2 linked regions of the Draconibacterium halophilum genome follow. The protein of the gene in region 1 interacts with the protein of each later gene in a pairwise test. Links are inferred from orthologs where the notes say so. Each region holds a gene or a part of one and is shown in the gene's direction. Other genes may lie near its edges.

Region 1 (3,293 bases):
GAGACAGAAAGCGATACTTCCGAAACCAACGAAGACGTGGACGAAGAGCAAGAAAGTGAATCTGAAGAAGAATCAGATGACAATAAAAAAGATTTAAGCGATATACCTGCATCACCCTCGGTTCGCCGGCTTGCACGTGAGCTCGATCTGGATCTTACAAAAATAACCGGAACAGGGCCGGGAAAACGGATTACAGCTGAGGATGTAAAATCAGCTAACGAAACGGAAGGCAAAACAGAAAAGAAACAGACTGTTGAATTACCCGATTTTTCAAAGTGGGGAAACACAAGTAATGAGGACATGACTACGATCCGGAAAATCACAGCAAAAAATGTGAGCCAATCGTGGAGCACCGTCCCACATGTTACACAATTCGATGAAGCTGATATTACCGATATCGAGATGTTCAGAAAAGAAAATTCTTCGAAATTTGAAAAACAGGGGAAAAAGCTAACACTAACAGCTATTTTACTAAAAATAGCTGGCTTTGCCTTGCAAAAATTTCCGAGATTTAATGCCAGCCTCGATACGGAAAACGACAAAATTATATACAAGCATTATTTTAACATTGGTATTGCAGCGGACACACCACAGGGATTGCTCGTCCCGGTTGTTCAGGATGTGAACCAAAAATCGCTGTTGCAACTTGCAGGCGAAATTGGCGAACTGGCCGAAAAAGCACGCGAGAAAAAACTGGGACCCGAGGAAATGCAGGGAGGAAATTTTACCATTTCGAATTTGGGAGGTATTGGCGGCACTAACTTTACTCCTATTGTACTACCTCCACAAGTGGCTATTCTTGGTGTTTCAAGCGCCTCATTCAAACCTGTTTATTTTGATGAACATCAGCCAAAAAAACGATTAATCCTGCCTCTTTCACTGTCTTATGACCATCGGGTTATTGATGGAGCGGATGGCGCACGCTTCTTGCGATGGATATGCGAAGTGCTGGAAAATCCGTATAACATTTTACAATAAAGCAGAAAAAACATGAGCAAAACAGAAAAACATCAATTGGTAATTATCGGAGCCGGGCCGGGTGGATATCGTGCGGCGTTTATGGCTGCCGACCTCGGGCTTAAAGTTACACTTATCGATCCCGAAATTAATCCTGGCGGAGTGTGCCTGTATCGCGGATGTATACCTACAAAGGCATTGTTACATCTTGCCAAAATAAAGGCAGATGCTGAAAGTGCCGGAGATATGGGAATTCATTTTGATAAAGTACATATAAAGATTGACAAAATAAGAGAATGGAAAAACGAAGTGGTAAAAAAACTCACCTCAGGATTGGGACAATTGGTAAAAGCACGAAAAATTAACTACATCCGCGGGAAAGCAAAATTTCTGGACGATAATCGTATTGAAATTACAGACGATGATTCAAATAAAAAACAGATTATTTTCGAAAATGCCATTATTTCAACGGGGGCAAGTCCGGTAACTTTACCCAACATCAACACCAGTGATTCACGCATTATGCATTCAGCAGAATCTCTAAATCTGGAAGATATGCCCAACAAGCTCCTGGTAATCGGTGGGAGTTATATCGGCCTCGAAATGTCGAGTATTTACCATGCCTTGGGCTCGCAGGTTACTTTGGTTGAGCTTACCAAGGATTTGATGCCGGGAACAGACAGCGACCTGGTTAAAGAATACAAAAAAGCCAGCAAGCATACATTTCAGCAATTACTGCTCCAAACCAAAGTAAAAAATATCAAGGCAAAAAAGGATAGTCTTGAAGTTGAAATGGAAAATGAGCAGGGAGAGAACGACAAAAAGACTTTTGATAAAATACTTGTTGCCATAGGCCAGAAGCCAAATACGACAGAAATTGGTCTTGAAAACACCGGAATAAAAACAAACGAAAAGGGGTTTATTCAGGTAAACGAAAAACAACAAACTGCACAAAAAAATATTTATGCGATAGGCGATGTAACAGGGCCTCCTCTGCTGGCACATAAAGCGAGCTACGAAGGAAAAGTAGCTGCTGAAGTAATTTCCGGCAAAAAAGCTGTAAATGACGCCAAGGCTCTACCCTCTGTAATCTATACAGAGCCGGAAATAGCCACCTGCGGACTTACCGAAAAGGAAGCAAAAGATAAAGGGATCTCCTTTAAAGTGGAGAAATTCAACTGGTCAGCCTCAGGGCGGGCAGTTGCTATGAATGCTGAAAAAGGATTTACAAAATTGCTGATTGATTCCAACAACGGGCGCATTTTAGGTGCGGGAATTGTTGGTAAAAACGCCGGCGATTTAATTGCCGAGCTTGTATTGGCTATCGAGATGGGGGCAACAGCCGAAGATTTAGCGCTTACAATTCATCCGCATCCAACGCTTTCAGAAACCATTATGGAAGCCGCCGAAATGTTCTACGGAACTCCGGCTCATACATTTGTAAAATCAAAACAACAAAAATAAGATACAATGAAAAAAGCATAATAAAAGTCTTTCTAATAAGCCAGACCAGCATTATGCAATTTACATCAGTAACCATTGAAAATAAAAAAATACAAACGAATGAAAACAATTATTTTAAGCGACATTAATAATTCTGCAAAATCAATCATCCCATACGGCCTGCGGGTGGCCAGGGAACTAGAGTCGGAGGTAGATGTTCTTCATGTTATCGATCCGCGAAGCCACCCGGGAGCATACAGTTCATTATCCGACTCACAAAGCATCAGTCCCGGAGAAACACTGAGTCATGCAGAAACTATAAAACACGCGAAAAATCGGGCAAGTATTAAATTAGATAAGTTGTTGAGTGCAGAAGGATCGCGGTTAAATTATCCGCTAAAGATCAACCGGGTTATTGTGGAAAATAGCGTTGAGGACGAACTCGAACAACGTTTAGCGCAAAACCCAGACTGTCTGCTCATAGTTAATGCTGAAATGGATCAGGACATGCTTGATACCACTGAAGAGGCTGTGCGCTTAATTAAAAAAACGGGCGTACCATCTTTCATCGTTCCACCGGGTGAAACCTTTAAGTCAGACATCAGTGCTTTGATGCCTCTGAACCTCGATCAGAATAATTTCACTTCTCTTACAGATCTTAAGTTTTTCTTTGACAAGTTTAAACTTAATATCGATGCTGTTGGAGTGGTATTAAATGGCGATTATACCACTATGGAACTAAAATCACTTGCCTGGAAAGATACTGTTTCCGACTTTTTCCTATCGGAAACAAAACTGAATACCAACGTTTTAGAAGGCAAAGATTTTATCGATACCATCAGTAATTATTTTAAACGAAACAACCGACATCTGCTCCTATTGATCAACGATAG
Region 2 (3,290 bases), 500 kb from region 1 along the record:
GTGGTCAGGACAGTGAACGTGGAACTTTTGCTCACCGCCATGCTTCGTTCGTAATTGATGGATCGGAGAAGAAATATTTTCCGTTAAAACATATATCGGACGATCAGGCACGTTTTAAAATTTATAATTCGCCGCTTTCAGAATATGCCGTAATGGGTTTTGAATATGGCTATGCTTTATCGGAACCAAACGGGTTGACAATTTGGGAAGCCCAATTTGGCGATTTCTATAATGTGGCACAGGTTATAATCGACCAATACCTTACTTCAGCATACGAGAAATGGGGGTTAATGAATAACCTGGTGTTGTTCCTGCCTCATGGATTTGAAGGGCAGGGGCCCGAACACTCGTCGGCACGTCTTGAGCGCTTTTTAGAACTCTCGGCGAATAATAATATACAGGTAGTTATGCCAACCACTCCGGCCAATATGTTTCACATGTTGCGCCGCCAGGTGAAAATGAAAATGCGTGTACCACTTGTGGTTTTCACACCAAAGAGTTTGTTGCGTCACCCAATGGTACATTCAACCATTGAAGAAATGGCCGACGGACATTTTAAGGAAATTATTGACGATCCGGTAGCTGAACCTGATTTGGTAGAGAAGGTTATATTTGTCTCTGGCCGATTGTATTACGATCTGGTAAAATACAAATCAGAAAACGGAATTTCAAATACGGCCGTTGTGCGTTTGGAGCAAATTTACCCGATTCCGAATAAGCAGATCAATGAAGTATTGAGTAAATATTCAAAATCGACCGAATTGATTTGGGCACAGGATGAGCCTGAAAATATGGGAGCGTGGCCGTTTATTAACCGTAAATTAGATTGCCTTGGCTTTAAGGTTGTTGCTCGCCCGGAAAGTGCCAGCCCGGCTGTTGGTCTAATGGATAAACACAAAAAAGGCCTCAACCATATCCTGGAATTAGTATTTAAAGAAAAAGAAGTTGTAGCTTCATAAAAAACCAAAATATGATTATTGAAATCAAAGTTCCCAGTCCGGGAGAATCTATAACTGAAGTTGAAATTGGCAGTTGGCTTGTTGAAGACGGAGCCGTTGTTGCCAAAGATCAGGAAATAGCGGAAGTGGAATCGGATAAAGCCACATTGACTATTACTGCCAGCGAAGGTGGTAAAATAGCATTAAAAGCTGAAGAAGGTGAGGCTGTAGAGGTTGGAGCTGTTGTTTGTACCATTGATACAAGTATAAAGCCAGAAGCCGGAAGCCGGAAGCCGGAAGAAAAAAGCGCTCAGGAATCAACTTCCGATAACGAAAAACAAGCAACCCAGACCGAGGAGTCAACATCCGAAGATGAGTTGAGCGAAGCGAAATCCCGACCGTCAGCGTCGGGGCACGATAAAGTAAAAGTTACATCGGTAGCTAAGGAAATGATGAAAGAGCATGATCTTTCGGTTGACGATGTGATTAACGGTTTGAAAAGATTAGGTAAAAAAGAAGTGGAAGCTGTGGTAAATGCGCCACAGTCAGCTGCAGTGATTCCGCAAAAAGAAGCTACACGCAACGAAGAGCGCCAGCGTATGTCGAGCTTGCGCCGAAAGTTAAGTGCACGCTTGGTTTCGGTGAAAAACGAAACAGCCATGCTCACCACCTTCAACGAGATCGACATGAGCTATGTAATGGATATGCGCAAAAAGTATCAGCAAAAATTTGTGGATACGCACGGATTCAAAGTCGGTTTTATGTCGTTTTTTACCAAAGCCGTTGCCACTGCCATGGATTTCCATCCGATGGTGAATGCGCAGATGGATGGCGAAGAAATAGTAATGCCGCAGTTTGTTGATGTGGGTATTGCGGTATCAACACCAAAAGGATTGATGGTGCCCATTGTCCGGAATGCCGAAAGTAAATCGATACCCGAAATTGAGCTCGAAATCAAACAACTGGCTGAAAAGGCACGTAATAAGAAAATTACAGTTGAAGAATTACAGGGAGGAACGTTTACCATTACCAATGGTGGCGTTTTCGGGTCGTTGCTGTCGACACCAATTCTTAACCCGCCGCAATCGGGAATTTTGGGCATGCATAATATTGTGGAGCGACCGGTTGCTGTTAACGGACAAGTAGTTATCCGCCCAATGATGTATGTTGCACTGTCGTACGATCATCGTATTATCGATGGTAAAGATTCGGTAGGATTCCTGGTAAAACTGAAAGAACTGCTTGAAAATCCGGAACGTTTATTCACCGGAGGAAAAGACGCCGGGGAGTTGATGCTGGGGATTTAGTCTATTGTTAACCGCAAAGACGCTAAGGCGCGAAGATTTCAGTTTGCAGTCGCAGTTGACAGTTGCTGTCATCTCGAAGCGTAGCGAGAGATCTGTTACAAAAAAGTTGCCGGTTTCAGGTTTCAGGTTTCAGGTTGCAAGTTACCAATGTGCATAAAAAGATCCGATCCGTTTAATTTTTAACAATACGGATCGGATCTTTCTGTTAATTGCCACTGCTTGTCATCTAGAGCACAGTGAGAGATCTGTTACAAAAAAGTTACAAGTATCAAGTTGCATTTTTGCTCCACCTCTCAGTGCTCCATTTCTCACATATCCGCAAAAAAGAGATGACATCCTTACTGAGAACTGATTGAAGAGAGAAGAAGCCATTTGATTTTTCAAATGACTTCTTTTTTTTGATGCTCTAATTCTGCGGAGGCATTCCCCCCTGCCCACGCCTTTCTCGTCTTTCTTCCTGCATCACCTGGTATTTCTCCCATTGTTCTTCAGAAAGAACAGCCTTCATTTTTTTGTTTTGCTCTTCACGTGATTTTTGCATTTGCTCACGCATTCCTTCAAATCCGGCACCGCTGTTTTGCATTTCTTCGCGCATGGCAGCCATATTCTCAAAACTCTCTTCCATTATTTCGCGAATTTTCTCTTCCTGCTCGTTGCTTAAATCCAGATTTTCGTCCATATCTTCAATCTGGCGGTCTACCATAGCCTGCGGATCAAAATTTCCGGGACCCATTCCGCCTCCACGGCCAAATGGCAATTGTTGCGAGTTATTGCTTCCGTTGTTACACGACATTAAAAGTGTGCTAACCAACACCATTACTAGAAATACTGTTCTTTTCATTTTAATTTTAGTTAATACGTTAAAAGATTTTGATTATCAGTTGTTTTTAGCTTCTGGATCAGTTAGATGATTTATCTGATTAAAAGTTTAAAATGGTAGCAATAAAAATTAGCTGGTGTCAATTAGCAAAGCGCTAACATTGTCTATCTTAATTGTTCAAAAAATCTCCTAAATTCTACCCGATATCATCAAAAGGCTGAATTA

The links.
Region 2: the proteins of lpdA (region 1) and odhB interact in binary tests that used the Escherichia coli proteins (3 or more experiments, as listed by UniProt). The link is inferred for Draconibacterium halophilum from one-to-one orthologs.

Annotation. Positions count from the first base shown.
Region 1 is NZ_CP048409.1:3,908,621-3,911,913, forward strand. Bases 245-3,205 are described here. They hold lpdA (dihydrolipoyl dehydrogenase), read left to right. Parts: upstream 245-990; coding sequence 991-2,421; downstream 2,422-3,205. Other genes in these bases: G0Q07_RS15845 (2-oxo acid dehydrogenase subunit E2), read left to right, coding at 245-978; G0Q07_RS15855 (hypothetical protein), read left to right, coding at 2,521-3,205. In the rest of the region: more of G0Q07_RS15845, read left to right, coding at 1-244; more of G0Q07_RS15855, read left to right, coding at 3,206-3,293. UniProt on the Escherichia coli protein: Lipoamide dehydrogenase is a component of the glycine cleavage system as well as of the alpha-ketoacid dehydrogenase complexes.
Region 2 is NZ_CP048409.1:3,403,807-3,407,096, reverse strand. Bases 150-3,107 are described here. They hold odhB (2-oxoglutarate dehydrogenase complex dihydrolipoyllysine-residue succinyltransferase), read left to right. Parts: upstream 150-970; coding sequence 971-2,245; downstream 2,246-3,107. Other genes in these bases: G0Q07_RS13635 (hypothetical protein), read right to left, coding at 2,652-3,086; G0Q07_RS13645 (2-oxoglutarate dehydrogenase E1 component), read left to right, coding at 150-959. In the rest of the region: more of G0Q07_RS13645, read left to right, coding at 1-149. UniProt on the Escherichia coli protein: E2 component of the 2-oxoglutarate dehydrogenase (OGDH) complex which catalyzes the second step in the conversion of 2-oxoglutarate to succinyl-CoA and CO(2).